Regions from separate parts of the Oceanobacillus sp. CF4.6 genome, predicted to be linked through region 1. Evidence: riboswitches for the same ligand, from Rfam matches in the RefSeq annotation. Region 1 holds a riboswitch; each other region holds the start of a gene.
The links. A riboswitch is a leader RNA that binds a small molecule or an ion and turns the genes downstream of it on or off. The one in region 1 is predicted to bind S-adenosylmethionine.
Positions count from the first base shown of each region.

Region 1 (10,999 bases):
AATTACTCGCTGCTTCTTTATTTTATGGAAAAGAAACACATGCAGGTGAGCCACTCAGTGGGATGACTTCCCCTTATATTTCTTCTTTCATGACAAGAGAGATGGAGTGGAATGATTTATTTGAGGAAACCGTTCTCGGGGAGACGACACCACTTCCTGTAACCTTGCAGCAAACGGATTTGCGGTTGCATTATTCTACACAGACTCCGTACCGTTCGTCTGCCTTGTATAATATATTTCTTATGAAGCGGAGCGCGTCAGAGGCCTTTGATTTGTTTGAGAAGGTAGCGCAAACGGCTGCAGAAAAGTGTAATGAAGCCTATGAACGAATTTGCAAGAGGCATCATGTTGAACCAATTGGAAAAGTAAAAGTGATTCGTTATAAAGATTTAGTAACCTATGCTACCAATAAACTGGGTAAGGAATATGTAAATGATGTTAAAGCAGATATTCATTACAATGAAGCTTGGGATGATCGGGAAAAGTCGCTACGCATTACCGATAAACTAATGATTCAATGCCAGGAACTTGCCCCGGCAATTATTGTATTGCTGGCACCGCCATACTATCCGGCTGTCAACTCCACTGGAAATGAACTAATCGAAGCGTGTACTTCGTTTGTAACAAAAATTGCACAAGAAAAATTTAACTTGCCTATTAAACGGATTCATTACTTAAATGGGATATGTGATCTCAGCTATGTAAGTTATTCCGGCACTGCAGAAGGCTGGAATGCATTTGAAGAAAACACACCGGTCTGGGGTGACAGCTATATTTTACCATTTAAAGAAATGCAGAAGCTAAATGCACCTGTTATAAACGTGGGACCATATGGACACGATGCGCATAAACGAACAGAGCGTCTGAATATCAAAAATGCCTTTGAAGAATATCCAATTATCATGGAAGAATTGATTCATATGATTAGTAATGCAAACTAAAATAATTTAGTTAAATATTTATAATTAATTAATTTTTTACAAAATAACTGTTGACTTTCATGTTTTTAAAAGATACAATACAAATAATTCATATCAAATTACTTGTATTAATATTTCTTATCCCGAGAGGTGGAGGGAAGGGCCCTATGAAACCTCGGCAACAGGTTCGATTTAATACTGTGCCAATTCCTTCAGGTGAATTACCTGAAAGATAAGAAGAGAAAAAACGAGCCTGTTAAAAGGTAAAGTTAGCAAATCCTCTTCTTATAATATAGAACGAGGATTTATTTTTATTTAACCGATAACTATTTTTCTTGGAGGGATGAAGTATGAATAACTATTCGGTTACGTACAGTGATTTTACTGGTGACCCGTATAAAGACTGGATTCCGACAGACCAAACAAAAGGTGCTTCAAAAATTCTCCAATGGGCATACGAAACATACGGTGACGATATTGTTTATGCCTGCAGTTTTGGTGCGGAAGGAGTAGTATTAGTTGATTTAATTTCCAAAGTACAAAAGGATGCTGAAATTGTATTTTTGGATACAGATCTTCATTTTCAGGAAACCTATGACTTAATTGATAAAGCAAAGGAAAAGTATCCTGAACTTCGCATTCAACTAAAAAAACCTGACCTGACAGTGGAAGAACAGGCTAATCAGCATGGTTCGGCACTGTGGAAACGCCAGCCTGATCAATGTTGTTACATTCGAAAAATAAAGCCTCTTGAAGAAGCGCTAAGTGGGGCACCTGCTTGGATTTCCGGATTACGAAGAGAACAATCGCCATCAAGGAGCAAAACTGATTTTGTTAATAAAGATGAAAAATTTAAATCGATTAAAGTTTGCCCGTTAATCCATTGGACCTGGGATGACGTATGGGATTATATCAAGGAAAATAACCTGCCATATAATGAATTGCACGATCAAGGTTATCCTAGTATTGGTTGTATCCCATGTACATCAAAAGTAACGGATTCTACGGATTCGCGTGCAGGAAGATGGTCAGGATTCAATAAAACGGAATGTGGCCTTCATACAAGCTGAAAAATCGATTAATTAGCTTCCTTTTTTTAGAAGAAAAATTTTTATATTTAAAACCAAGTAAACAACTTAGGATACAATACTTTGTACCTAAAATAATAGTTATACAGTTAGGATGGAAAAAATGAAATTTATATGGGGTGAAAAGCTTTGCAGTTAAATGTAATGAATAGTCCTTTTAGTCAAGAGCAAACAGAAAATCTGAATGTCCTGTTGCCAACGTTAACAGAAGCACAAAGAAATTGGCTTGGTGGATATCTTGCAGCTACACAGGTAACGGAATCGATACCAAATGGAGAGACTGCTTCCAATGGTATTGCGGTAGCATCTCCACCTGCTGTTCAGATTGCTTCCAGGGAAGTGACGGTGCTTTATGGATCTGAAACGGGTAGTGGCCAAAGACTTGCTGAAGAAGCAATTCGGAAATTGGAAGAGAAAAATTTAAAGGTGAAAATAGCTGCATTAGATGATTTTAAAACAAAGGATCTAAAAAAAGTTGAGGATTTACTGATTATATCTGCTACCCATGGAGAAGGGGAACCACCAGATAATGCGATTTCTTTTTATGAATTTCTTCATAGTAGAAAAGCACCTAAACTTACGGACGTTCGCTTTTCCGTATTATCCCTCGGAGACCAGTCCTATGAATTTTTTTGTCAGACTGGCAAGGATTTCGATAAGCGTCTAGAGGAACTTGGAGGAGAAAGACTGTATCCAAGGGTCGATTGTGACTTGGATTTTGATGAACCTGCATCAGAATGGACAGAGGGCGTCTTAGGAGTATTATATGAGGCACAAGAAAGTGAATCCTCCCTTGCAGTACAGGAAGCTGCTGGAACTATTTTGGAGGAACGACAGGTCTTTACAAGGACCAACCCATATATGGCTGAAATCTTAGATAATTTAAATTTGAGTGGGCAAGGATCAAACAAAGAAAATCGTCATCTTGAGTTATCTCTTGAAGGATCGAATCTGGTATTTGAACCCGGGGACAGCCTTGGAATATTACCGCAAAATAATCCTGAACTTGTAGACCAGTTAATTAAGGAAATGAACTGGAATCCGGATGAGACCGTTCAAGTGAACAAACAGGGAGAAATCCGTTCGTTAAGAGAAGCATTGCTTTCTAATTTCGAGATTACTAGACTTACGAAGCCATTACTGGAGCAAGCGGCAGTGCTTTTCGATAATGAAGCGTTACATGTACTTGTACAATCAGGACAGGAAGAGGCGCGAAAGGCTTATATCGATGGGAGAGATTTACTCGATTTGGTAAAGGACTATCCACCAAAAACGTTTGCACCTAGTGAATTTATTCAGATTCTGAGAAAGATTCCAGCTCGACTATATTCGATAGCAAGTAGTTATAAAGCGAATCCAGATGAGGTGCAACTAACAGTAGGAACAGTAAGATATCATGCGCATGGACGTGATCGGGCGGGTGTATGCACTGAGCAGATTGCGGAACGTATTCAACCAGGAGAACTTATGCCAGTATATGTCCACCCTAACCCTAATTTTAAATTTCCATTTGATACAGAAACACCTGTAATCATGATTGGACCTGGCACTGGTGTGGCTCCATATCGATCTTACTTAGAAGAACTAGAAGAGGAAGATATTAAGGTGAAAACATGGTTATTCTTCGGTGACCAGCACTTTGAATCAGATTTTCTTTATCAGACGGAATGGCAGAACTGGCTCAATGAAGGTGTACTTACGAAAATGGATGTGGCTTTCTCCCGTGATACAGCAGAGAAGGTATATGTTCAGCACCGGATGCTTGAAAAGAGCAAGGAAATCTATCAATGGCTGGATGAAGGAGCACATGTTTATGTATGTGGTGACGAACAACATATGGCTAATGATGTGCATGCTACACTAACCACAATTATCGAACAAGAGGGCGGCTTCAGCCATGAAGAAGCAGAAGCATTCTTGAGTGACATGCGCAAACAGAAACGCTATCAACGTGACGTATATTAACAATAAGAAGGTATACGGAAAGGAGAATAAAGGCATGGATAAAAATAAAATTCCAGAGCAAGTTGGACCGTTAGATGAAACGGAACACATTAAGAAGGACAGCAATTACCTACGTGGAACAATTGCAGAAGGACTCGAGGACAGGATTACAGGAGCTATTTCAGAAACCGATAATAAGCTATTAAAGTTTCATGGTAGTTACCAGCAGGATGATAGGGATCAAAGGGATGAACGGCGTCGTAAGAAGCTTGAACCTGCTTACCAATTCATGATTCGTGTGCGTTTGCCAGGTGGCGTATCGACACCAGAACAGTGGCTGAAAATGGATGATCTTGCACATAAATATGGAAATGAATCATTGCGACTCACTACGAGGCAGACATTTCAAATGCACGGAATACTGAAATGGAATCTCAAGAAAACAATGCAGGAAATGAATGAGGCTTTGATGACGACGATTGCTGCTTGTGGTGATATCAACCGGAATGTAATGTGTAATGTTAATCCTGAGCAATCAGAAGTTCACGCTGAGGTTTATGAATGTTCCAAGAAACTGAGTGATCACTTATTACCTGAAACGAATGCATATCATGAAATCTGGCTGGATGATAAAAAAGTGATCGATAGCCGTGAAGAAAATGAACCCATTTATGGAGATACCTATTTACCACGTAAATTCAAAATTGGCATCGCGGTTCCGCCATCCAATGACGTAGATATTTTCTCACAGGATCTTGGGTTTATAGCGATCTTGGAAGATGAAAAACTAATAGGATTTAATGTAGCTGTTGGCGGTGGCATGGGAATGACACATGGTGATACAAAAACATATCCACAAGTTTCCCGTGTGATTGGATTCTGTACACCGGAAAAAATAACTGAGGTAGCAGAAAAGGTCGTTACTATTCAGCGGGACTTTGGTAACCGTTCAAACAGAAAGAATGCGCGTTTCAAATATACGATAGATGCTAGAGGGATTGATTGGTTCAAAGATGAATTGAATGAAAGATTAGAATGGGATCTTGATGAGCCCCGTTCGTATCATTTTGAGTCGAATGGTGATCGTTATGGTTGGGTGAAGGGAGAAGGCAAATGGCATTTGACTCTCTTTATTCAAAACGGTCGAATTAAAGACTTTGAAGACTATTCTCTTCGCACTGGTTTACGTGAAATCGCTAAGGTACATAAGGGAGATTTTCGACTCACCCCGAATCAGAATCTGATTATCGCAAATGTTACGAGCAAAAATAAGAAACAGATCAATGAATTGGTTGAGAAATACAAGCTTACAGAAGGAAAGCATTATTCTGGTTTGAGAAGAAACTCCATGGCATGTGTTGCATTTCCAACTTGTGGGCTAGCTATGGCAGAATCGGAACGGTATCTTCCTGCTTTGTTGGATAAGATGGATGTCATCCTAGATGAGGCTGGGTTAACTGAAGAAGAGATTGTCATCCGCATGTCGGGTTGTCCTAATGGGTGTTCCCGTCCCGCTTTGGCCGAGATTGCCTTTATTGGAAAAGCCCCAGGTAAATACAATATGTACCTTGGTGGTGCATTCAATGGAAGTCGTTTGAACAAACTCTATCTTGAAAATATCGGAGAAGAAGAGATTCTGAACGCCCTGCGTCCCATCTTTTTGCGGTTTGCGAAGGAGCGGCAGCAAGGAGAACATTTCGGTGACTTTGTAGTTCGTGCTGGATATGTTGAAGAAGTGCTTTCAGGACTAGATTTTCATACAGCAAGTAGTGCCAAAAGTTAAGGTTGGGACTACAGAGAGGAAGTGAAAGAATGGGGAAAGTTTATTTAGTAGGTGCTGGTCCAGGTGATCCAGACTTGATTACGGTTAAAGGTATGAAAACGATTCAGAAAGCAGATGTTATTTTATATGACCGTTTAGTTAATGAAGAATTACTGAGTTATGCTTCAGATAAAGCAGACTTGATTTATTGTGGAAAAAGTCCCGATCATCATTCGCTTACGCAAGACGAAATAAATTTCTTACTCTGTAAATTTGCGAACCAAGGGAAAGTGGTTACACGACTAAAAGGCGGAGACCCATTTATTTTTGGTAGAGGTGGCGAGGAAGCTGAATTACTCAAGAAAAACGGCATCTTCTATGAAATTGTCCCGGGAATCACTTCTGGTTCTGCAGCTCCCGCTTATGCAGGCATTCCATTAACTCATCGGGATTACAGCTCTTCGGTATCTTTTGTCTCGGGAGTTAGTAAAAGTGGTGAGTCCTATGAAAAATACTGGGAAAATCTTGCACAAGGCTCTGATACGCTATGCATTTATATGGGAGTAAAAAACCTTCCTAATATTTGCGAAAGACTTATCCGATATGGTCGTCATCCAGATACTCCAATAGCCTTGATTCATTGGGGTACAACAGAGAAACAGCAAACGGTTACTGGAACATTGGCGAATATTTTAAATAAATCCCATACATTCAAGAATCCGTCTATGATTATTATCGGTGAGGTCGTCCGCCTTAGAGATCAAATTAAATGGTTTGAAACGGATTCTATAGAAAATGCGCTCACAGCTGAGGCTATTTTAGGTTGAATAAGGAGGGGAGAAGAGTTGCAAGGAATTCTATATGTTAGTCATGGAAGCCGCATAAGGGAAGCGACAACCGAGGCAATTGCCTGTATTACATCTGTAAAGGAACTGGTCAACGTTCCCCTCCAGGAGATTTGTTTTCTGGAACTTGCTGAGCCAGATGTCTCACAAGGTATTGACCGTCTGGTAAAGCAAGGAGCTACCAGGATATCCATTGTACCTGTCCTGCTACTAAGTGCAGGGCATTACTTCAAGGACATCCCTGAAGAAGTGAACCGTTCTAAACTGAAATATCCTGGAGTTACGTTCACCTATGGTCAACCACTAGGAGTACAGGATCGATTTACTACTATTTTGGGAGAACGAATTGAGGAGACTAATATTCCAATCAATCCAGATGCAAAAATACTGCTTGTTGGTCGTGGTAGCCGGAATCCTCAAACAAAGATAGATATCGAAAATGTAGCGAATAAATTACAAGCATTAATAAATATTCCGGTAGATAGTTGTTTTCTGGCTGCATGTGAGCCTTCTTTTGAACAAGGGATACATTCTTCTTTAAGAGAAAAGCGATCACAGGTTTTCATCGTACCTTATCTTTGGTTCACAGGGGTACTCATGCATTCTCTGGAAAATAAAGTAAATGAGTTGAATGAGACGGAAAAAGGTTTCGTCCTCTGCCGGCAACTTGGTGATCATCCTGCGATGAAAACTGCACTAAAAGAACGTGTCTATGAATCTATTAACTAACAATAAAAATCTAAGATAGAGTATTTTTTCTCAAGTAAAGGAATGTTCAATATGACAGCAGTACCTCTTATGGTTGAATTACGTGAACGAAATGTTGTTATTGTCGGAGGCGGTCATGTAGCGGAGCGAAGAATCCATTCTCTATTGCAGGGTGGAGCTTCCATAACCGTAATCAGTCCGGTGATCGAAGAAGGAATTCGTTTGCAATGGGAAAAAGGGAATTTAAAGTGGGAGAAAAAATATTTTGAATCCCATGATGTTGACGGAGCATTTCTAATCGTCGTCGCTACAAATGACTCGATTGTGAATCAATCTGTTATAGTGGCCTCACCTCCGAATTCCCTGATAAATGCTGTAGCAGAAGCAGACAAAGGAAATGTAGAATTTCCTTCCTTCTTTAGACGGGGTAAGTTAACTATTGGTATCTCAACCAACGGAGCAAGTCCACAGCTTTCTACCAAAATAAAAAGAGAGCTTCAAACTTTATATAGTGAGAAGTATGAAGATTATCTGGACTTTTTGTTTGAAAGTCGGCAACTTATTAAAAAATCTACTTTTGATAAAATGCATCAAAAGCTACTATTAAAAGAACTTCTTTCCGATAGCTTTCTAGATAAAAACAAACAGATGAAAGCAATGAATTGGTTCGGGAAATTGCCCAAAAACGAGATAATGGGATAACTATATTTATATGGAGGTTTTAAACGATGGCAGTGACTAAACAAAAGCAACCAGAAACGATCTTGCCACACGGTGGTAAGCTTGTAAATAGGGAATTAATTGGTGCACAGAAGCAATCCTATTTAAATAAATTCAATTCATTGCAATCTCTCCAATTAGATGCCTGGAGCTTATCTGATTTGGAACTGATTGCAATCGGTGGATTTAGCCCGTTAACTGGATTTATGGGGCAGGCAGATTATACACGTGTTATTGAAGAAACTCGCCTGGAAGATGGGACCATTTGGAGTATCCCCATTACGCTTCCAGTAACTGAGGATCAAGCAGATTCTTATGAAGTTGGTTCAACGATTGCACTTATTGGAGAAGATGATGTTTTCTATGGTGTACTTGAATTGGATGAAAAGTATACATATAACAAAGAAAAGGAAGCCAGTCTTGTATATGGTACAACTGACCCCGCTCATCCTGGTGTAAAGAAGCTTTATGAAAGAGGAGAAGTGTATCTGGCTGGACCGATTTATTTGTTGAATCGACCAAGTCATGGTAATTTTGAAGATTTTTATTTTGATCCATCTGAGACAAGGAAATTATTTGCTGATCTCGGATGGAAAACCGTTGTTGGTTTTCAGACACGCAATCCTGTCCACCGCGCCCATGAATATATTCAAAAGTGTGCACTCGAGTCCGTAGACGGATTATTGTTGAATCCATTGGTAGGCGAAACGAAGTCGGATGATATATCAGCTGAAATTCGAATGGAAAGCTATCAGGTTATTTTAAAGAACTATTATCCTGTAAATCGTACTCGGCTTGTCGTTTATCCTGCAGCAATGCGTTATGCTGGGCCGAAAGAGGCAATCCTGCACGCCATTGTCCGTAAAAATTATGGCTGCACACATTTTATTGTCGGCAGAGACCATGCAGGTGTAGGTGATTACTATGGCACCTATGAAGCACAGGAATTAATAACAGAATTTGAAGAAGAACTCGGTATTCAAATTTTCAAATTTGAGCATGCATTTTATTGTACAACATGCGAAAACATGGGTACGGAAAAAACATGCCCACATGGTAAAGAATCCCATGTTCATCTCAGTGGTACGAAAGTACGTGAAAAGCTTCGTAATGGAGAGGAACTTCCTAAAGAATTTTCCCGTCCGGAAGTTGCAGCAGTGCTTATTAAAGGAATGAAACAAAATTAACTAAAGGTGTAGTTCAAGAGGAAGGTAAAAGGACCAAGAAATTCGTTGGCCATTTTCACCGGAATTTTGAACAACCTCTAAAGGGTGTTTCCCATGTCAGTTGAAACGATATTTGTTCTTGTCATGGTTGTAGCCATGTTTTGTGCACTGCTTTTTGAAATTGCCAGTCCTGCTTTCGTCGTTTTTTCTGTACTTATTATTTTTCTAATCACTGACATACTCAGTCCCCAAGAAGCGCTGAGTGGATTTTCCAATGAAGGAATGCTTACCATTGCTCTTCTTTTTATTGTGGCCGGAGCAGTGCAGAAAAGCGGTATTATTGAAAACATGATGAAAGCCTGGCTCGCTGGCAGTAGCAGTTTACTAGGTTCGATGATTCGCTTTTTTGTACCTGTCTCATTGCTTTCTGGATTTTTAAATAATACACCAATCGTTGTTACCTTTACACCAATGCTCAAAAGGTGGTGCGAGGAGAGAGGGATTGCTCCTTCAAAGTTTTTAATTCCGCTCTCCTATGCCACCATTCTTGGTGGAACGATTACCGTTATAGGGACATCTACAAATTTAGTCGTCCATGGTATGTTAGTTGATTATGGTTATGAGGGATTTTCGTTATTCGAGCTGGCAATCGTTGGGATACCGATAACGATAGTCGGTCTCCTCTATATTTTTACGATAGGTTATAAATTACTGCCGGAACATAAGGGTTTTCAGCAACAGGTAAAAGAGGATTCGAGGGAATACATTGCAGAGTTAGTTGTTGAAGCAACTTTTCCATATATAAATCAGAGTGTCAAGCAAGCTGGGTTAAGAGAACTTAAAGGCTTATATCTGATTGAAATTATCCGTGGAAAGGAACGTATCTCACCTGTACGATCAACAACGACTATCCAAGCAGCTGATCGATTGATTTTTACCGGGTTAATTTCTACACTAACAGATGTTCAAATGACGAAAGGGTTAACATTAAGAACGGGTACTCATTTGGATATTGATGAATTAAAAAATGGCAATACAGAGATTGTGGAAGCGGTTATCTCGCATCAATCTTCCTTACAATCAAAGTCGATTAAACAATCAAAATTCCGATCGAGATATGATGCTGGTGTAATTGCAGTCCACCGTAAAAACGAACGAATTGCAAGCAAAATTGGTGATATCGTTTTAAAACCAGGTGATTCTTTACTGTTGCTGGCTGGTACAGATTTTGTGGAAAAATTTAATCAATCCAATGATTTCTATGTTCTCACACCCCTGCCTACACCTGAGTCACTAAAGCGCAATACTAAAAAAGGAAAGCTTTCCATTATTATATTTATTGGCATGATTTTGATGGTCACTTTTGGTGTATTAAGTATGTTAAAAGGTATGGCAATGGCTGTCGTGCTGTTACTTTTAACGAGAATAATCACAGCTGAAGAAGCTAAGCGATATATCCATTTTGATGTATTGCTGTTAATTTCCTGTTCCTTTGGTATCGGGCTTGCTATGTCGAAAACAGGTCTGGCAGGGTGGATTGCAGAGGGATTATTAGCTGTTGGCAAGCCATTGGGATTATTTGCAATTCTATTATTGATCTATGTATTAACAAATATTTTCACAGAATTAATTACGAACAGTGCTGCTGCTATATTAATGATTCCAATCGGGTTAGAAATGGCAGAGAGTCTGCAACTGGATCCAATAGGTTTTGCTGTTACAATTGCAATTGCTTCCTCAGCGAGTTTCATCACACCAATTGGCTACCAAACCAATCTTATTGTATATGGTCCAGGAGGATACAAGTTTACTGATTATATTAAAATAGGAACGCCACTCAGTGTAA
Region 1 covers NZ_JBIMEX010000005.1:97,891-108,889, reverse strand. Annotated here, with positions in the region: gene ACHABU_RS09920 (M20/M25/M40 family metallo-hydrolase) at 1-941, shown strand, start outside; SAM riboswitch class I at 1,056-1,159, shown strand; gene ACHABU_RS09915 (phosphoadenylyl-sulfate reductase) at 1,271-1,990, shown strand; gene ACHABU_RS09910 (assimilatory sulfite reductase (NADPH) flavoprotein subunit) at 2,138-3,973, shown strand; gene cysI (assimilatory sulfite reductase (NADPH) hemoprotein subunit) at 4,008-5,735, shown strand; gene cobA (uroporphyrinogen-III C-methyltransferase) at 5,765-6,541, shown strand; gene ACHABU_RS09895 (sirohydrochlorin chelatase) at 6,560-7,288, shown strand; gene ACHABU_RS09890 (NAD(P)-binding protein) at 7,340-7,969, shown strand; gene sat (sulfate adenylyltransferase) at 7,996-9,174, shown strand; gene ACHABU_RS09880 (SLC13 family permease) at 9,268-10,999, shown strand, end outside.

Region 2 (10,999 bases), on a different contig from region 1:
CGCGTCCTCGGATCGGACAGAACCGGAAATAACGGTTGGAGCCGATGGGAAAACGCTCGTATCAGAAGAAGATACGATTACAATCGGTCCGGGTATTGAATTAACAAGCTTTGAAAGATTTGATGTCCGTGGATGGCTGAACGGTGAAATTATGACAGTCGATTTGTCTAATGGAAATGTTTCAACGGAATTGCTGTTTCCAGGGGTAGTCACAAAGGCAAAAAAAGTTTCCGAAATGGCGCTTGCTTCTGGAGCAGTTGGCGGTGTAAATGGCGATTTCTTTGACATTAATAATACGAAAGCACCTTCAGGAACCATGATTAAAGATAGTAATTTATTGAAGGGCCCACAAGGCTCCCATACGTTAACAGCAGGAGTCGATGAGCAAGGAAAAGGACAAATTGCGAATATCTTCCTTGAGGGTACCATTAAGCTTCCCAATGGAGATTCTATACTTTCAGCTTTAAATCAATCTTCCATTCCAGCAAACGGAATTGGACTGTATACATCTGTGTGGGATCAAGCACAAAGACCAGCAAGTGGGACTTCTTTATATGAAGTAACTGTCCAAGAAGGAGAAGTAGTTGCTGTATCTGAGGAACCTGGCAGTGGAGATATTGCTGAGAACACCTTTGTATTGGTTGGACGTGAACAAGGTGCTACTCTATTAAAAGAGCTATCCATTGGTGATAAAGTAAACGTGGAATACGCGCCAAAAATGGATGAAGATACAATAATGAATTTTGCAGTAGGTGGAAATATTAAACTGGTCGAAAATGGACAAGTTCCTACAAAAATTGATGATAGTACAACAGCACCACGTACAGCTGTTGGTTTCTCCGAAGATGGGAACACGATGATTCTTGGACTCGTTGACGGTCGTCAAACAGATAGTCGCGGAATGACCTATAAAGAACTTGGGGAATTGATGAAAGAATATGGTGCACATACTGCCTTGAATATCGATGGTGGTGGTTCTTCGACAATGGTCGCACGGAAACCGGGTTATGAAAATGCTGAAGTGGTAAATGAACCATCTGACGGCGTTGAACGCAGCGTGCCAAATGGGATTGGCATCTTTGCCGAGGCTGGCAGTGGTGAACTCTCAGCTTTTTCTGTTGAAACAGTTTCAGATATGGAAAACAGTGATCGTATTTTCCCTGGATTGAGCAGAACTTTTACTGGACTTGGTCACGATGAAAATTATTCTCCTGTAGAAGTTGGAGAGATATCCTGGCAGGCTCTGCCGGCAGATGTCGGATCTTTTGAAGAAGATGGAGTTTTTTATGCGAAGAAAACTGGATCTGCTGTAGCGGAAGCACAAATTAAATCTGCAAAAGGAACAAAGGAGATTACCGTACTCGGAGATTTGGACCGGATAGCGCCTTCAAGCTCCTATCTAGGACTTGAAATGGGCAGAAGCAGCAGTTTTTCTGTTACTGGTTATGATTCTAATGGATATTCAGCTCCAATTGAAGCTCGCGACGTCGAGTTGGAGTATGATGGTTCATTTATTACAATCGAGGAAAACCAGGATGGGAGCTTTACTGTTGTACCTTTGGAAGATGGGGCATCCACTACCATTTCCGCAACTGTACTGGATAAGGAAATAACTATTCCCGTTACGGTCGGACTTACTTCCATTAATATAGCTGATTTTGAAGATCCAACAGGATGGGGTGTAACAAAGTATCCATCCAATGTCGGTGCATCCATGGAAGTAGTAGAAGGCAGAGAGGGAAATGGCATCCAGGTGAACTATGACTTTTCGACAACTACTGCGACTCGCGCAGCCTATTTACAGACATCTCCACGTCTTGAACTCCCTGGTGATGTTCAGAAAATCGGTTTATGGGTACATGGTGATGGCAATGGTGCTTGGCTTCGTACCGTTATTACGGATGCATCCGGCACAAACTATACGTTGACATTAGCGAATCAGGTAAACTGGACAGGCTGGAAATATATTGAAACATCTCTTCCAGAGGGGATAAACTATCCAGCGAAATTATGGCGTATTTATCCGGTGGAAACAGATAGAAATAAGCAATATTCCGGACAGCTGATCTTTGATGATTTGACTGTTGAAGTTCCACCTTCAGTTGAAATACCAAAAGAAGAGGATCCAACAACGGATTCATTAATTATCCAAAATGAATCGATAGGTAATGATCGTTGGAAATTTGCAGTACTTGCGGATAGTCAATTTACAGCAGCTTCTCCAAACAGTAATCAAGCAGAAATGGCACGGGAATCCCTTCGCCAGATTGTTGCTGAAGATCCTGAATTTCTGGTCATCAACGGGGATCTTGTTGATACAGCATGGAAAGAGGATTTTGAGTTTGCAAAACAGATTTTAGAGGAAGAAGTAGGAGATGAGATTCCAATCTACTATATTCCTGGTAACCACGAAATTGCGGGTTCAGGGAATTTGGAAAACTTTTTAGAGGTATTTGAGGAAAACCGTTATAGCTTTGATCATAATGGAACAAGATTTATTTTACTGGATACAGCAACAGGAAGCTTAAGAACGAGTGATTTTAATCAAATGATTGAATTGAAAGAATCTCTGGAAGACGCTGCATCAGATCCTGCTATTAAAAATGTTACGGTTATCGGACACCACCCAACACGTGATCCATTGCCAACAGAAAATAGTCAGCTGTCTGATCGTAAAGAGGCTGAGCTGTTGGAGAAATGGCTCACTGAATTCCGTGAAGAATCAAATGGAAAGGGAGCTATGTATATTAGTGGTCATGCACACACCGTAAATCTCGAACGTGTGGAAGGTGTTCCATATATGGTTACAGGACCTGCTGGGAAGGCTCCTTATGGTGCAGCAGATAATGGCGGTTTCTATGCATGGACATTATTTGGAATTGATCCTACTGCTGTACCTGATAAGGCAATCGGTCCAGACAGAGCGTCAGAGCAAAGCAATGTGAAGGGCGCAGAATGGATTCAGGCAGAGGTTCGCCCACTGCTAGAATCAATTACACTGCACGCACCTAAATCTGTTGCAATCGGTGAAACTATTTCTATTGAAGCAACTGGCCATCAGGCTGGAAATCTGGATTTCCCTTTACGCTATCCAGCATCTGTAACTTGGGAAGGAAGCAATAATGTCTATATTGGCTCAGGAAAAGCAGCTGAACGAGCTGAAAAGTCTGGGAGCTATGCAGCTGTTTTCAATCCGGCAGATGGAAAGCTTAAACCACTGAAAGCAGGAGAAATCACATTAAAAGTAACATCAAATAACGTAAGCGGTGAACAGCAAATTACGATTCAATAGGAATATATTTTTAATGAAAATACGCAATTCTCTTTGATGAATTGCGTCTTTTTTATACATGGAATATGGTTTATTAAATACACGAATGCATTATCGATAAAAAGATAAATATAGCTGCAATCTTACTATTTACAGAGTAATTATATGTATAGAATACTAGGATGCATACGACTTGTTGAAGGAAAATATGAAGCGGGATGGATATAGGAGAAAATGCTTTTGGAGATATAAATGTTATCCAAAAAAATTGCTAATGATGACTGTGGTACTTATTCCGAATATAACTTTGGGTAATAATCCTGTCTCATTTTTTCCATGAGCTTTTAATTTGTCCTAGTAATTTATGACTAGTATAATAGAATTGTAAACGTAATCATAAGAGGAGGAATTTAAATGGGTAGATTAGATAATAAAGTTGCAGTAATTACTGGCGGTGCTGGTGGTATAGGGAAGGTAACAGCAGAAAAGTTTTTGAAAGAAGGGGCTAAGGTCGTTTTAGTAGACTTATTCAAAGAGCCATTAGAGGAAGCGAAGAATGAACTTAAATCATTCGGTGAAGTATTAACGATTGAGGCAGATGTCTCCAAAGAGGATGATGTAAAGAAATACGTTAAAGAGACGGTTGATCAATTCGGAAAAGTTGACGTTTTCTTTAATAATGCAGGTATTGAAGGAAAAATAGCTCTATTAACTGATTTAGATGTGGAAGATTTTGATAAAGTAATCAATGTAAATGTCCGAGGAGTATTTTTAGGGTTGAAGCATGTATTGCCAGTCATGAGAGAGCAGGGATATGGTAGTGTAATTAACACTTCATCTGGAGCCGGATTGATGGGTACTCCTAACCAAATTGCATACGGTGCTTCCAAGCACGCGGTGACGGGGATGACTAAAACTGCGGCATTAGAAGTTGCAGATGCAAATGTTCGAGTGAATTCTATTCATCCGTCACCAGTGAATACAAGAATGATGCGTTCCATTGAAGAAGGAACAATTCCTGGGAAGGGTGCAGAAGCAAAAGAAGCATTTACTCAAATTATCCCACTTGGACGCTACGGAGAGTCGGAAGATATGGCAAATCTGGTTCTGTTTCTTGCTTCAGATGAGAGTGCATTCATCACTGGTTCACAATATCGAATTGATGGTGGGCTAGGTGCTAAATAGTTTGATAGAATATTATCTGAAGTAAAGGAGTGGAGTATAGTAAAGTAGTATATTTTCCTCCTGATTATGAAAGAAGGTTACCATTTCGTTCAATAGGTGGTAACCTTCTTTCTATTTATTTTACTCTTCTATACTAAACTTCCCTACTGAAAAAAATGAAAAAAGTAAAGTGGAGAGAAAGGATGAAATTGGCTAACTAGCCCTCGATGGAAGCACGGGGACGGTTCTCCTGCTTCCTTTTTATTATATAGGAAGCAAAAGAACCGTCCCCGTGCTTCTCGACTAAATAATGATTGACTTTTTGAGCAGAACAAGGTAACTTATATACAATTACATAAACGTACTTCTTATCAAGAGAGGTGGAGGGAAATTGGCCCTTTGATACCTCGGCAGCGGGCTCGTAATGAGTACTGTGCCAATTCCGTCAGACAGTTGTCTGGAAGATAAGAAGAGGACATCGGATATATCCACCCTCTTCTTATTATTATAGAAGGGGGTTTTTATTTTGGTTCAACAAACATGAGTCTGTATAGCTTAAAGTTGAGTATTGCGATGTGTTTAATAATTATTTGAGGAGTTGTTATTATGACAGAATACGGTGTGTGGATTATTGTTTTAGCAGTTGGATATACGTTTGCGCTTATAGCAGCCGGGCAAATTGCAAAGCGGCGTTTGACTAAAAAGGACAGCTATTTTGTGGGGAACCGAAATTTTAACAAATGGATTGTTGCGTTTTGCATTACTGGATTATTTTCCGGTTCGACATTTATATCAATTCTGGAGCTTTCTTACTTAAGTGGTATTTCCGCGATTTGGTATGGTCTGGCAGAAATGGTTCAAATCTTTATTATCGCTTTACTGATTATCCGATCTTTCCGGAAAAGAATGCTTGTCACTGTTTCCGGACTAATTGGTGATAAATTTGGGAGAACGGCAAAAGGGTTATCTGGTGCCATTACTGCATTTGCCTTTCCGATGTGGTCGGTTGCGACTGCAATCGCATTTGCTTCCGCTTTCCATGTGTTCACTGGTATTTCCTTGAGTTTGTCTGTAGCATTTACTGCCATTTTACTTTTCATTTATTTGCAGGCTGGCGGTATGTGGTCCATCGCCTTTACACAGACGATGAATATGGTTTTGTTTGGATTGATGATTACAATCGGTATCATTGCCTTTTTCATTAATCCGGGAATTTCCGGTTTGGCAGCATTAAATGTGGAGCGTCCCGAAATGTTTGATTTTGGCAGCGTTGGTTTGCAGGTAATTGTCGTCTGGTTCGGTACATTTCTCGTAAATGTCATTCTGGCCCAGGCCGCTTTTCAGATGGCACTTTCATCCCGAACACCGGAAGAGGGACAGAAAGGCTTGATTATGGCTGGTTTTATGGCGATTCCTTTTATCGTTGGTGGTGTTTTATTCGGAATATCGGCAGCGGTAGTCGTACCGAATGCATCGACAGGTCTCATAGCGATTCCGTTGTACCTGATGGAGGTTCTGCCTGCTCCACTCGTAGGAATATTCTTTCTCGGTGTTTGGGGTTGTGCGCTCGGATGGGGTGGCCCATGCCAGTTCTCCGGTGCAACAAGTTTAGGACGTGATGTTGGCAGTGCAATCAAGCCGACAGCATCTGGAGAACAACTTATCAAATATACAAAAATTTCCTTACTACTTTTAACTGGACTTATGATTCTATTTGGTTTAATGCGAACAGAGCAATCCGCATGGTGGAATGTATTTGCCTGGACGATTCGAAACAGTGCCACGTTCGCACCGGTTGTAGCAGCTTTATTCTGGCCAGTCGTGACAAAACGTGCAGTTGTTGCATCGTTGTTTACAGGCTTTACAAGCGGTTTGCTGTGGTATTACTTGGGTGGGTGGAATCCCCAAGAATTTTATATGAACGTACATCCGGTTTGGGTCGGAAGTTCCATTAACATCCTAACGATCACATTGGTGACACTTACCGATAACAAATCAGAGTGGATTTTTAGAAAAGCAGATCGATTTGGCTATTTAGCGTTGACTGCAGGTCTCTTATTTACAATTACAAATGTCCTCTATTTTAATACGTTCTATCAAAATGGATTATTCGGTCTATTTATGTTTGCAGCTATTTTGTCTTATTTCATTGCAGCAATAAGATTTGTTCGTCCGGTTGAAGCACAGGGTGTTCGGAGGGAGACGGCTGCAGTTTAACTAGTAGGAAGCATGGGGACGGTTCTCCTGCTTCCTTTTTGTTATATAGGAAGCAAAAGAACCGTCCCCATGCTGCTGAATTCTGATAGTTTGAAAAATTGTTGTTTACTAAATTATCTTGCTATGGTATGATTTTTTTAATTTGCTGTTGTCGTTTTTCGACAATATTCGCGTAAAAGGGGGTTCAATCATGAAGTATTATTTAATTTTTATGTTAACTATTATTGCTCTACTTATTTCAGGGTGTGGAGATTCGGTAGCGAGTTCAAAAGAGGAAAAGTTATCACTCGTTTTCGCAACTACGATGGATGATTCAGGTATCGATAAAGATATCAAGGAATTTTTCGGTAACAAAATAACTGAATTAAGTGATAATACCATGGAAATCGAATTTTTCATGGCTGGTCAATTAGGTGGAGAGCGTGAGGCTTTAGAACAAATGAACATGGGGGAAATTGATATCGGGTATAGCGTATTGCAAGCTGAATTGTATTATCCCGATTATAATGCCATTTCGATTCCTTTTTTATTCCAGGATCTTGATTCAATGAGAGAATTTATGGACGGGAAGGTTGGAGATGAAATCAAAGAAATTGCAAAAGAAGTAGGCGGGATTATTCCAATGGGACTTCATGGTTATGGTGCGCGTTGGACGACCTCGAATATTCCTTTTTCAAACATTGAGGAATTACAAGGGATGAAAATAAGAATGCCGGAAATAGAGTGGTGGGTGAATGTATGGGCAGAATTGGGAGCACTCCCGACACCAATCGCCGCTACAGAAATTGTATCTGCATTACAGACCGGAACCGTGGATGCACAGGAAAACTTTCTTACCAATATCGCGGGACGTCAAATGTGGGATTATCAGGAATACCTGATGAAAACAGAACATATTCAACTGTTTCAACAATGGCTCGTCAGTGAGGATACGTGGGAAAATAAGTTAACTACAGAGCAGCAAGAAATCGTCACGCAAGCAATTGACGAAACCCTCGCATATGCAGATGAGATTGTTGCAGATAGTAATGAAGCATTTATTGAGGAAATCGAAGCAAATGGCATGGAGATTATTTATCCGGACCAGGAAGAAATGAGGCAAAAAGCACAACCGGCGATTGAGGAAATTATTGAAAATGAATTAGCACCCGGTGTGTATGAAGAAGTTCAAAGAATCATGAACAAGGAATAGGGTTACATTCTTTTAATTAGAAGGAGGGAGAACATGCAAAATCTTTATAAGAAAATGATGGCAGGCGTTACATTTATAATCGAACATGTAGCAACAATTTTATTTATTTTATTTTTTATTGTAGTAATTCTGCAAGTGTTCTTCCGGTTTGTATTGAGTATGCCATTGACCTGGAGTGAAGAAGCTTCCAGATATTTGAATTTATGGTCTGTATTGCTTGGTGCGGCACTTGCAGTCAAATACAAAGATCATTTACGTGTTGATTTAATCGATAACTTGGTAAAAAATTGGCCATACCGGGCACAAGTAGGATTTTATATGTTTACCACGGTTATTTCTGCACTTGTGGCATTGAGCTTTCTAACGGGGAGTATCAAAATGACGATTGATCGCTGGCACATCCCATTAACAATGGTTCCGATCTCTCAAGGGGTCCTATATTTAGCTTTATTTGTTAGTTCGTTGCTCATGCTTTGGTTCTTTGGGCATCAACTAGTTCGCTACATAATGGATTTTAGGAAAAATGAAGGCGGTGATGTAAAATGATTATGGTTATTATGCTACTTACTCTAGTTGTTGCGCTTATCATCGGTATTCCCGCCGTTTTCTCGATGGGAATCGCTTCACTTACATATTTTGTATTAGATCGTGGACTTTTTGAAATTCCTGATATCTTAATTGCACAGCGTACCGTTTTTGGGTTGGATAGTTTTACATTGTTGGCCATCCCTTTATTCCTGTTAGTAGGGAAGGTGATGAATGAATCCAATGTGACGACGCGTTTATTTGATTTTGCAAAAGCTTTGGTAGGTCATTTGAAAGGCGGCATGGGCCAAGTGAACATTTTGGCAAGTGTTATTTTTGCCGGCATGAGTGGATCGGCAACTGCGGATGCTGCAGGACTTGGTGCAGTGGAAATTAAAGCAATGAACGATGCGAATTATCCGAAGAAATTTTCTGCAAGTATTACGGCAGCTTCTTCATTAATTGGACCGATTATTCCACCAAGTATTCCTGTTGTGCTTTATGCAATTATTGCGGGTGTATCTGTCAATAAGCTGTTAATTGCAGGAATTATTCCTGGTATATTGATGGCGGCTGCATTAAGTATTTTTGTAGCCATTCAAGCAACAAGAAATAATTTTCCAACAGAAGCCAGGGCATCGTTGAGAAAAATAGCAAGAACGGCTAAAAAGGCTTTCTTACCAGTATTAACCCCTGTTATTTTAATTGGTGGTGTACTTACAGGCGTGTTTACCGCCACCGAAGCAGCGGCTGTTGGAGCATTGTATGCGATTATTTTATCAACGGTTATTTACCGGACGATTTCGCTTTCTCATTTATATCAAATTTTCAAAAGTACGATGCGTGATAGTGCGGTAATTATGGTTATTTTAGGAGTAGCTAATATATTTGCCTGGATCCTTATAAGGGAGCGTGTCCCGGTTACATTTGCCAATACGATTACAACGATTACAGATAACTACTATCTCGTGATGGGATTATGTCTCGTATTCCTGCTTTTATTAGGAATGTTCCTATCATCGATTGTTTCCATTACGATCGCAACGCCAGTATTGGTTCCACTGATTATGGAAGTCGGAGGAGATCCATTGCATTTTGGAATCATCATGATTGTGGCTTTAATGATCGGAGAGATTACACCGCCATTTGGCATGGTTTTGTTTGCAATTACTAGAGTTGGAGAGTTACCTTATATTGAATTGGTCCGAGGTGTCGTGCCTTATATTATTCCGATTTTAATCATATTAATCGTACTCATTGTTTTCCCATCACTCGTTACGTTTTTACCTGATTTATTCTTATAACGAATGGAGATGAACCTATTGGATAATGAAAAAGTACTTCTAACTGATGTTACCGGTAGAGATGGCTTTCAGATGGAAGATTGGGTTGAAACAGAGGATAAAATTAGTATTATCAATGAGATTATAGCTGCTGGAGTGAAGCGAATCGAGGCAACCTCATTCGTTTCACCAAAAGCAGTTCCGCAATTGAAGGACGCCAAAGAAGTAATCCAACAACTGAATCGCGAAGATGTAAGTATTATTACGCTCGTTCCGAATGTAAAAGGTGCGGAATTCGCATTGGAGTCAGACGTGGATGAAGTCAATGTGGTCGTCTCAGTCAGTGAAACACATAATAGAAAAAACGTAAATAAAACGGTAGATGAATCCATTGAGGGCATTGTTGAAATAAATCGATTCATGAAAACGGGTGGTAAAAAGGTGAATGTCGGTTTAGCTACGACTTTTGGCTGTCCCTTTGAAGGATTATATGAAGTTGACCGGGTCACAGAGGTGATCAAAAAATTAACCGCTCAAGGATTGGACAGCTTTATGCTTGCAGATACGACGGGCATGGCAAATCCATTGCAAGTTTCTGGTTTTGTAAATAGCGTAAAAGATAGCTTTCCAGATGTGGATTATAGTTTGCATCTTCATAATACAAGGGGAATGGGACTAGCAAACGTTATTGCTGGATACGATGCAGGGATCCGAATCTTTGATGCGTCGCTTGGTGGAATCGGAGGATGTCCTTTTGCACCTGGTGCTACCGGAAATGTGTGTTTGGAAGATGTTGCACATATGTTTTATCAGATGAACATTCCGATTGATCCCGATTTGAATCAATTAATAACAGCTTCCAAAAGATTAGAGAAATTATTAGGTTATAAACTACCGGGACAAGTGATGAAGGCTGGTCTATCAACCGATTTGCATCAAGCATAATAAAGGGGAGATATCATAGATGGCACTAGATAAAATCAAAGAAAAAAAACCCTTAGAAGATATAAAAGTATTAGAATTTGGTTCCTTTATTGCAGGCCCTTTTTGTTCTAGGTTAATGGCAGACTTTGGAGCAGAAGTCATTAAGGTTGAATCTCCGAATAATGGGGACGCACTAAGAAATTGGGGATCGTCTAAGTATAAAGGTGAATCGTTATGGTGGCCGATTCAAGCAAGAAATAAAAAGTGTATCACCTTAAATTTAAAGGGAAATGAAGGACAGGAAATAGCGAAAAAGTTAGTGAAGGAAGCGGATATCGTCATAGAAAATTTCCGTCCAGGTACGATGGAAAAATGGGGTCTCGGTTATGAAGATCTAAAAGTAATAAATCCTTCTATTATAAT
Region 2 covers NZ_JBIMEX010000002.1:572,659-583,657, reverse strand. Annotated here, with positions in the region: gene ACHABU_RS06465 (phosphodiester glycosidase family protein) at 1-3,292, shown strand, start outside; gene ACHABU_RS06460 (SDR family NAD(P)-dependent oxidoreductase) at 3,686-4,456, shown strand; SAM riboswitch class I at 4,801-4,906, shown strand; gene ACHABU_RS06455 (sodium:solute symporter family protein) at 5,042-6,652, shown strand; gene ACHABU_RS06450 (TRAP transporter substrate-binding protein) at 6,843-7,844, shown strand; gene ACHABU_RS06445 (TRAP transporter small permease) at 7,878-8,390, shown strand; gene ACHABU_RS06440 (TRAP transporter large permease) at 8,387-9,673, shown strand; gene ACHABU_RS06435 (hydroxymethylglutaryl-CoA lyase) at 9,692-10,597, shown strand; gene ACHABU_RS06430 (CaiB/BaiF CoA transferase family protein) at 10,617-10,999, shown strand, end outside.
Region 2: linked by a shared signal. The riboswitch ahead of ACHABU_RS06455 (sodium:solute symporter family protein) and the one ahead of ACHABU_RS09915 (phosphoadenylyl-sulfate reductase) in region 1 are both predicted to bind S-adenosylmethionine.

Region 3 (10,999 bases), on a different contig from region 1:
CTTCAAGAATTTCTGCATGGGGAACACTTGATGCACCTACAGTAATCTCAGTAGTTTCTTCTGTTCCTTCTTCCGTAGTTCCGTTATCGCTTCCGGTGTCAGAATCTCCTCCACCACACGCAGCCAATAGTAGTACAAATGCTAATGATAATAATGCTAGAATTTTTTTCATCTTTTTCTCTCCTTCTATGTTTTTATATATTTGAAATGGGCATCTGCCTATATACAAATCAATTATCTTTTATCCACTTTATTAGTAATAAAGTCCCCAATAAATTGGAAAATAAATACGATAATAACAATTATAATTGTACAAAGAAATACAACATCAAAGTCTCTTCGCTGGAATCCAAAGTAATAGGCGTAATTTCCAAGTCCACCGGCGCCAATGACACCGGCCATTGCAGTATAGCCGATTAAAGCAATTGCTGTAACCGTAAGTCCTGAGACAAGGGCAGGCATGGATTCTGGAATAAGTACCCGTAAAATAATGGTGCTTGTCTTTGCCCCCATTGATTTCGCCGCCTCGACAACACCTTTATCTACTTCTTTGAGAGCAATCTCAACGAGTCTCCCATAAAATGGTGCCGAACCGATAATTAGGGCAGGCAATGCTGCATTTGGTCCGCGTATGGTTCCAATCAAAAAATCAGTAAAAGGAAATAACAATAAAATCAATATAATAAAAGGAATAGCCCGAAATATATTTACAAATGCTGCTACGATTAAATTAACATAGCTATTTTGCCAAATTCCATCTTTTGTTGTCAGATAGAGAAGTAGCCCTAAGATGAGGCCTAAAATACATGTCCCAATCAATGCCAGAATTGTCATGTAGAATGTTTCATAAGTAGCTACCCAAAAATCCTCTATATCGATATTCGGAAATAAATTAGTTAGCATCTCGGATAACCTCCACTTCTACTGAGGTTTCTTCCTGAATAAAGCTTACTGCCTTATTAACTTCCTCAATTTCACCTTTCGCCTGGACAAATAATGTACCATATCCGCCAGCCTGAGTTTGTGTTATTTTCCCCTGCAATATATTCAGATCGATATCAAACTTTTTCGCCAATTCACTGATGAGGGCTTGATTTGTAGTTTCCCCAAGAAAATGCAAGCGTAGAATTTTCCCCTCGTTACTATACGTATCGATAATATTCGATATATCATCATCTTCACTACTGGATCCCATAATTTGTTCCACAAACTTCTTTGTAACTGGCATTTTCGGATGTGTGAATACCTCTAGCACTTGCCCTTGTTCCACGACTTTCCCTTGCTCCATGACAGCAACCTGATTACAGATTTTACGAATAACATGCATTTCGTGAGTAATTAAAATGATTGTCAAACCAAGCTTCTTATTAATATCCATCAATAAGTTTAAAATGGAGTTGGTCGTTTCGGGATCTAATGCAGATGTTGCTTCATCACACAGCAATACTTTCGGATTGTTTGCAAGTGCACGCGCAATACCAACACGTTGTTTCTGTCCACCACTTAACTGGGATGGATATGCCTTTTCACGTCCACTAAGCCCGACGAGATCAATTAGCTCTTGCACCCGCAAAGAACGTTCCGCTTTGGATGCGCCTGCTATTTCCAATGGAAAGGCAATATTATCTTCAACTGTTTTTGACCAAAGCAGATTAAAGTGTTGGAAAATCATACCCATTTCCTGGCGTGCAAGCCGTAGCTGTTTCGTATTCAAAGCCGTAATCTCCTGGTTGTCGATGATAACTTTACCTGCAGTTGGTTCTTCCAGTCGGTTTAGCAGGCGTACAAACGTACTTTTACCAGCACCACTATATCCGATTACGCCATAGATTTCGCCTTCTTTTATATGAAGGGTCAAATCGTCAACAGCTGTTATATTTTTCTTATTTAGAGCAAAGATTTTACTTAAACCCTCAATTGAAATCACTATTTATCCTCCTAATGATTCACATTTAATCAACAAAAAACGTCCATCTGCTCGAGAACAGAAAGACGTAATAGTTTACATAAAGTCTCACGTTCTCTCATCTGTCAAAGTACTACTTTGCAGGAATTGGCACCTTTCAAATTTAAATTTGAAGGTTGCCGCGGGTTCAAAGGGCCAGTCCCTCCACCGCTCAAGATAAGAGATAGAAAATATTAAGTTTTGAATCAGTGAGACTATAGTAGCACGGTGAAATATTCATGTCAATATTAAATTTTTGTATCTTTCTATTATCCTTAGCTTTTCGCAAACAACTCAGGCTTATACTTTATTAAATAACTATAGATATTGCCTGTCGAATGGAAGGCATAGATTTTCTCCTTTATTTGGCTGTCTTCCTTAATTAACAGGCATGGGACACTTTCTATTTTATTCTCAATCATAAATTCCGGGTTCAAAGACGCATTCATTTCATAAAATATGTTTTCCTGATGAACCGCTTCAATTTTTTCAAGCATTGCACGTGCAACACTGCATGTTCCACAAAATGGAGTATAAATATAGAGCAACATTCGGTCTTGTTTATGCGTTTCTTCTGTAATAGTTTTCACCTTTTACCACCTTATACCTTTGCACTAAAATAAAAATATGGGATGGACGGAAAAATGTTTGCTGAGTAAAGCACTCGCAAGAATCTTCTCAGGTGTTGCAGCTACTTCGCGGTATTCACTGCTAACATAAATGTGTTCCGCATGTGGAAGTTCGCGAGCAAGTTGTTTCCGTAATTTCATCCCCGACTTATCCTCATCTACCAGTATAAAAACATCCTTCTCATCCAGTTCATATGTTTCCAGTAATTCATCAAATTTCTCCACACCAAGTGTACCATTCGTACAAATAATCGTAACATTGTCGTTGATAATCTTCGCAATCTGCCGTTTGTCTGTCAGCCCTTCGACAATAATTACTTTCTCTGGTTCAGTAGTTATCATCACATAGCACTCCTTATGCAAGCAAGAAAGATGCTTATTTACATCCATTATATGATAAAACTAAGGCTGACTATACACAATTGTGTGCTTTAGTCAGCCTACGGAGCATTATTCTTCGGTTAATTCTTTGTATTGATCAGGTGTAAGTAGTTCATCAAGCTCAGATTCATTAGACGGTTCCACTACAACCATCCATGCTTTCTCGTATGGTGATTCGTTTACAAACTCTGGGCTGTCATCCAACTCTTCATTTACTTCAACTACTTTGCCACTTATTGGAGCATACAATTCAGAAACTGTCTTAACAGATTCAACACTACCAAAGGGCTCATCTACGGTTAGCTCATCACCAACTTCAGGTAATTCCACAAAAACGATATCGCCAAGTTCATCCTGAGCAAATGCCGTAATACCGATTCGTACATTTCCATTCTCTTTTTTAATCCATTCGTGTTCTTTTGAATACAATAATTCCTCTGGTAAGCTCATTCTTATCCCTCCAATAATTAATTCCAATCTAACTATACAATTTAATGCTCTCTTTTTCTAGTCCCTGTTATACTTATTTCCAATTTTCCTGGAATGTTTCTTCTTTGAAACCGACTGTAACAATCTCGCCATCTGTTACAATGGGCCGCTTAATCAGCATTCCATCAGATGCCAATATTTCCGCCATTTCTTCCGTGCTTGCATCCTTGATTTTATCTTTGATACTTAACTCGCGGTACTTCTTCCCACTCGTATTAAAAAATTTCTTTGCCGGAAGATCACTTTTCTCCATCAGATTCATTATTTCTTCTTTTGACGGACTCTCTTCCACAATATGTACACTTGTATAATCGACATTATTAGTTTCAAACCATTTCTTCGCATTCTTGCATGTTCCACAATTTGGATACCAATAAAATGTTAATGCCACCCGATAACCCCCTCATACCACTAAATTGAATTTCATTATATCAAACCCAATGTGCATTAATCCATTATAAGTGCTTTTAGTTAAGCTTCTTTTCGTAATGTTTGCTGATTTATAATCTTCGTAGTTAAGATAAAATACGAAGTAACTACTAGCTGATATCCAAAATCGTGTGCTTCCATCGCCGTCCGGGATCGCTCTGGTGAAGTTGTTGATGCTATGTCAGCTACCCGCGAATGTAGTAATAGTCAGCAACCCTTCTAACTAGCTCTGGGAAATACACGTAGACTTCTGCGGGAGGAAAGGCATAGGTGAGACTCTGAAATGCGTCAGCATGAAGAGGCTCACCAGCCGCCCGCGAAAAGAGAAGTGTATTTCCCAGAGCGGTCGCCGAAGTTCCTGCATACTGATAGAAAACCAGCAGTTACGTCGCACTTTATAGATTTGCCGCAAAAGAACAGCCTTTGTTAAAAAGCAAAAGTCTCTACTAGAACCGCAGAGACTTTCTCATCATTATAAAACGTATTTTTCTTCTTTAATAATTTCTGCTGCAATTTCACGTTTTTTAATTACAACATTTATTGGTGTGTGACGAGTCAATTTACGTAAGGATGACAGCATCGTACGGAGTGTGTCCCCTTCTTCAACCGTTATCAATGTTTCTTTTGCATTCGCTTCAATACGATTGAATGCTTCCTGAACATACACTTGTGTATATAGCAACTTGATATTATTTTTATCTTCTCCGTTTTTACTGATTGCTTTTTCTGTACGAAGGATTGCTGACTCCATATTGTAAACTTCTGCTGTCATATCAGCTAAATTCACAAGAATCTCTTGCTCTCTTTCCAGGTTTTTGCCATATTTTTGTGCAGCAAGGCCCGCTCCAAGGAGAACCATTTTCTTAGCGTTACGCAATAAATATTTCTCTTGTTCCAATGCTTCTGTACCGACTTCTTCGGGCATCATCATCATTAATTCCTCTTGGAGACCTTGTGCTTTTTGCAGCAATGGTAATTCACCTTTCAATGCTTTCTTCAAAAGGGTACCAGGCACAAGCAGGCGGTTGATTTCATTTGTCCCTTCAAAAATACGGTTGATTCTAGAATCACGGTAGATTCGTTCCACTTCATATTCCTGCATAAAGCCATATCCACCGTGCATTTGTACAGCTTCGTCCGCAGTGTAATCAAGTAATTCAGATGCCATAAATTTGTTCATGGAACATTCAATTGCATACTCAGCAATTGCACGAGCTACTTCACGTCCATCCTTTAACTGTTCGTCAGTCAATGCACCCATACGTTGTTCAAATAGGCCTACCGTACGATAAACAGCACTTTCATTTGCATAGATTCCAGCAGCCATTGTCGCAAGTTTTTCCTGTGTTAATGAAAAACTTGAAATTGGCGTATTGAACTGTTTGCGCGCATTCACATATTTAACAGCTAATTCTAGCGCACGTTTCGATCCACCTACACCACCAACTGCCAGTTTATACCGTCCTACGTTAAGGATATTAAATGCAATTACATGCCCACGACCCTTTTCTCCAAGTAGGTTCTCTACAGGAACTTCAACGTCCTCTAAAATCAATGTACGGGTTGAGGAACTCTTAATTCCCATTTTCTTTTCTTCAGCTCCTGTTGAAACGCCTGGAAATTCACGTTCTACAATAAATGCTGAGAAATGTTCGCCATCGATTTTTGCATAGACAATAAATACATCTGCAAATGCGGAGTTTGTAATCCATTGTTTCTCACCATTTAATACATAATGTGTTCGTGCTTCATTAAGTTTTGCAGTTGTTTTTGCACTTAACGCATCAGATCCAGAGCTTGGCTCAGTCAATGCATATGCTGCTAGTAATTCACCCGTTGCCAGTTTTGGTAAGTACTTTTCCTTTTGCTTATCATTTCCAAAAAATACGATTGGCAGTGATCCGATTCCAACATGGGCACCATGAGTGATTGAAAACCCACCTGCGCGTGCAAATTTTTCAGTAATCAGTGATGAACTGATTTTATCCAATGCTAGACCACCATATTCCTCTGGCACATCGGCACCTAATAACCCCAAATCTCCTGCTTTTTTTAGAAGTTCAACAGAGTAATCAAATTCATGATTTTCAAGATGATCTACTTTAGGCAAAACTTCTCCAATTACAAAATCTTCGGTTGTTTTAGCAATCATTTTATGTTCTTCGGTAAAATCTTCAGGTGTTATGATGTCATTTCCAGTCAGATCCTCAATTAAAAACGCGCCACCTTTAAATAATTTTTCTCTTGTTTCACTCATGAAAATCTTCCTTTCTTATATAGGAATTTTATTTTAATTTCATTTATAATCCATCTTCAACATTCCGTTTACCTTACAGTAGTTCAAAAACCCCTGCTGCTCCCATACCTCCACCAATACACATTGTTACAACACCAAATTGTTCATTTCTACGCTTCATCTCATGCATAAGTGTCAATGTCAATTTCGTACCCGTGCATCCAAGTGGGTGACCAAGTGCAATTGCACCACCATTCACATTGACTTTATCCGTATCCAGATTGAGTGCCTGAATGACACGGAGAGACTGTGAGGCAAATGCTTCATTTAATTCAAACAAGCCGATATCGGATAGTTCCAGTCCAGCAATCTTTAACGCCTTTGGAATGGCTTCGACCGGACCTACACCCATAATTTCAGGCTCTACCCCTGCTACAGCAAAAGAACGAAATTTCAGTAATGGAGTAAGTCCTTCTGCTTCAGCCTTCTCCCGATCCATCAAGAGTACGGAAGCTGCTCCATCACTCATCTGAGAAGCATTTCCCGCCGTTACGGATCCTTTTATATGAAATGCAGGCCGTAATTTAGCAAGAATTTCGGTTGTCGTTCCCTGCCGAACTCCTTCATCCATTTCAAATTGGAAACTTTTTTCTTCAATCTTATTATCCTTACCTACCACACGCTCTGTGACTTCGACAGGAACAATTTCATCATTAAATTTACCGCTTTCAATTGCTTTTGCCGCGCGCTGGTGACTCTGTACTGCGAACGCATCCTGATCTGCACGGGAAATCTCAAAACGATTTGCTACTTCTTCTGCCGTATGCCCCATACCCATATAATAGCCAGGGGTATCCTGCACCAATCTCGGATTCGGCTTTATTACATGCCCTCCCATTGGTAGTAGACTCATAGATTCTGCCCCGCCTGCGATCATCGTGTCGCTTGCTCCGATCATAATACGTTCAGCAGCGTAGGCGATACTTTGTAAGCCAGAAGAACAGTAACGATTGATCGTTATTCCGGGGACGTCATACTTAAGTCCTGCTAAACCTGCGATATTTCGTGCCATGTTCATTCCCTGTTCTGCTTCCGGGGTAGCACATCCTATAATGACGTCATCAATACTTCCATCATAGCCTCCTGCACGTCTCAATGTTTCTTTAATGGTGAGCGCGGCTAAATCATCAGGTCTTGTATTTGAAAGGGACCCTTTACCTGCTTTTCCAACTGGTGTTCTTGCGCCTGCAACAATAACTGCTTCCTTCACATTTTCTCCCCCTTTTCGATTAATTACGTAATGCTTTTCCTTTTACGAGCATGTGCTGCATTCTCGCTTGTGTAAGTGGTTCTGCTATCAGACTCAGGAATGCTTCACGCTCCAAATCGAGCATGACCTGCTCATCGATCAACGTTCCCTCTTTCATTCTTCCACCTGATAATACATACGCTAATTTTTCAGCTATTTTCACATCATGGTCAGAAGCATAGCCTCCATACTGCAACGTTTTTGCTCCCATAACCATTGCCGCATATCCCGCTTCTCCAACGACAGGGATATTTTCACGTTTTGGTTTTTTATATCCTGCTTTAACTAACGCAAGCACACGCTCCTTTGCGTCATATAGAAGATGATCCGGGTTCGCACTAATCCTGTCGTTACTATCAAGATAACCATTTTCAATCGCTTCCGCAGCAGAAGTGGATACTTTAGCTGTAGCAACCTTCTCAAAAACGTTATTTCCAATCTTTGTTAAATCAAAATCTACGCCTTGCGGAAGATTTCGAAGTTCTTTTAAATAAAGTTCCTTCGTCCCTCCACCGCCAGGTATCAGTCCGACACCAAATTCAACCAAACCAATATACGTTTCTGGTGAAGCCTGAATTGCTGCTGCAGGTAAAGATACTTCTGCCCCGCCACCAAGTGTCATATTGAATGCTGCGGTTACTACCGGTTTCTCGGAGTATTTAATATTCATCGTCATATTCTGGAATTGCCTAATGACCATATCCAGCTCAAAATAATTATCGTCTTGGGCTTCCATCAGCATCATAGCGAGGTTGGCACCGACGCAGAAATTTTTGCCTTGATTCCCAATCACAAGTCCTTTATAATTTCTGTCGACTTCCTCAATCGCGTAGTTGACCATTTGGATAATATCGAGACCAATCGCATTACTAGGCGAATGAAATTCCAGTAATGCAACACCATCGCCCATATCTATTAAACTGGCACCAGAATTCTTCTTAATAATTCCTTTCACTTCTTTTACGTTCTTTATATTAATCTCTTTTTGATTAAATTCCTGTTGGTTATACCCCTCACGATCATAGTAATAAACGGATCCGTTCCCTGTTTTGTAGAATGATTCATTACCTTTTTCAAGCATTTTTAGCACCCAATCAGGTACTGTTTCTCCTTCCTCCTGCATCCGTTCGACAGACTTACGAAGTCCGATTGCATCCCATGTTTCAAATGGGCCAACTTCCCAGCCGAATCCCCATTTCATTGCCTGGTCGATGGAAACAATATCATCCGCAATCTCACCAAGCAGTTCAGCAGAATAGATTAATACTGGCTTCAGCACAGACCACACAAGGTCCCCAGCTTTATCACCTTTTGCAGATACAAGCGCTTTCAATTTGTTGCGTGGGCCTTTTTCCTGCTTTGCCATTTCGGTGGCAGTTGTCTTCAATTTTTTCCGATCTTCATATTCCAATGTTTCGGGATTTAATTCATAAATAACGTGGTCTTTTTTCACAAAAAATCCTTGACCACTTTTAGCACCTAGCCAGCCATTTTCAAGCATTTTCTTCATGAACTCCGGTACATCGAATACTTCTTTCTCAGCTCCTTGCACTTGGTCATAAACATTTTTAGCTACATGACTGAATGTATCGAGGCCGACGACGTCAAGCGTACGGAAGGTTGCACTTTTCGGCCTGCCAATGAGTGGACCTGTAACCGAATCGACTTCACCAACACTGAATGCCCCTTTTTGCATTTCTCTTACCGTAACAAGCAATCCGTATGTACCAATTCGGTTAGCGATGAAATTCGGTGTATCTTTCGCTTCGACTACACCTTTTCCGAGTACATCTTCTCCAAATTGCTTCATAAAGGAAAGTACTTCTGGATCCGTATGCTTTGTTGGTATTACTTCCAACAGTTTGAGGTAACGTGGTGGGTTGAAAAAATGTGTTCCGAGAAAATGTTTTTTCAAATCCTCTGAACAATCTTCTATCATAGCTTCTACAGAAATCCCTGATGTGTTGGAGCTGACAATTGTTCCTTCCGTTCGATACGTATCTATATTTGCAAAAACTTTCTTTTTCACTTCTAGATTTTCAACAACGACTTCTATAATCCAATCAACATTGGACAATTTTTCCATGTCATCTTCCATATTGCCTATCGATATTAAATCAAGACTTTTTTTAGTTGTAATTGGAGAAGGCTTTTGTTTTAATAAGTTCTTTTTACTGGCTGCAGTAATACGGTTGCGTACAACAGGATGTTCCATTGAGAGTCCCTTTTGCTCTTCTTCCTTTGTCAGTTCACGCGGTACGAGATCAAGCATCATTACTGGTATCCCCGAATTTGCTAAGTGAGCTGCAATACCAGAGCCCATAACACCAGATCCAAGTACTGCGGCACTTTTTATTGAATGCTTCATCATTTATCCCCCAATCAATTTTGAATGAATACTCATTCATTTTTGGATTAAAATAAAAGGACAGTTTCCTATCCGTCTATCTAATACTATAATCTAATTTCTGACATTTCGCAATAAATTTAATTCATTTATTTCTAAAGGTTTTCTTTTAATTAGGATCATTTCGTAATGGTGTTGCTTTATATCCCTCTTATTCTATTTGAATTATTTTTCATTCAATCGTAATCATTACTATTTACAAACCGTAATCATTACGTTATGATATTGAAAGTGAAATTCATAAGATGACGGAGGTACGATTGATCTATGAGAAACTTAAAAACTATAACATTGCTATTATCTTTACTAATAATCGTTGTTGGATGCTCTTCTGCTGATGAAGTAAATTCAAAGCAGGAAGACCATCTCGAAATCTATACATCTATTTATCCGATTCAATATGCTGTGGAAAGAATCGGTGGAGAGACCGTTTCAGCCAAAACTGTTTATCCTCCAGGTGTAGATGCACATACGTATGAGCCAACATCAAAAGACATGACTTCCATCGCAGACAGTTCTGCTTTCTTTTATATGGGTGCAGGAATGGAAGGATTTGCAGAAACTGCAGCAGATGCACTAGCATCTCAAGATGTTAGTCTAATAGAAATTGGTGTACATGATGAGCTTTTCCATTCAGAATTTGATGCTGAGCAGGATCACGAAGCAGAAGCGGATGAACACGGTCACGAATCCGGTGAAAGTGAACATGAACACGAACATGAAGCTGAAGTAGAAGATGAGCATGAAGAAAGTGAATCACATGACGGCCATAACCATGGTGATGATGATCCACATATTTGGATCGACCCATTACGAATGATCGAGATGGCGGAAATTATAAAAGAGGAACTGATTAAATTAAATCCCGATGAAGAAACTCTCTATAACGAAAATTTCTCTGCATTGGAAACAGAACTGGAATCATTGGATAAGCGTTTTACAGAGGTATTGAGTGCAAAGGACGATAAACATATCCTTGTCGCCCATGCTGCATACGGTTATTGGGAAGAAAAATATGGAATTGAACAAATTGCTATTAATGGATTGTCTTCAAGTAGTGAACCTTCACAGAAGGACCTCACCAATATTATTGATCAAGCGAAAGAATATGACCTAAACTATATTATTTTTGAACAAAACAGCTCTAACAGCGTTTCAGAAATTATCCAAGAGG
Region 3 covers NZ_JBIMEX010000002.1:75,869-86,867, forward strand. Annotated here, with positions in the region: gene ACHABU_RS03990 (MetQ/NlpA family ABC transporter substrate-binding protein) at 1-172, opposite strand, end outside; gene ACHABU_RS03995 (methionine ABC transporter permease) at 235-903, opposite strand; gene ACHABU_RS04000 (methionine ABC transporter ATP-binding protein) at 893-1,927, opposite strand; SAM riboswitch class I at 2,022-2,129, opposite strand; gene ACHABU_RS04005 (thioredoxin family protein) at 2,221-2,535, opposite strand; gene ACHABU_RS04010 (toprim domain-containing protein) at 2,560-2,916, opposite strand; gene gcvH (glycine cleavage system protein GcvH) at 3,025-3,405, opposite strand; gene ACHABU_RS04020 (arsenate reductase family protein) at 3,479-3,835, opposite strand; gene ACHABU_RS04025 (acyl-CoA dehydrogenase family protein) at 4,346-6,130, opposite strand; gene ACHABU_RS04030 (acetyl-CoA C-acetyltransferase) at 6,204-7,379, opposite strand; gene ACHABU_RS04035 (3-hydroxyacyl-CoA dehydrogenase NAD-binding domain-containing protein) at 7,399-9,786, opposite strand; gene ACHABU_RS04040 (metal ABC transporter solute-binding protein, Zn/Mn family) at 10,093-10,999, shown strand, end outside.
Region 3: linked by a shared signal. The riboswitch ahead of ACHABU_RS04000 (methionine ABC transporter ATP-binding protein) and the one ahead of ACHABU_RS09915 (phosphoadenylyl-sulfate reductase) in region 1 are both predicted to bind S-adenosylmethionine.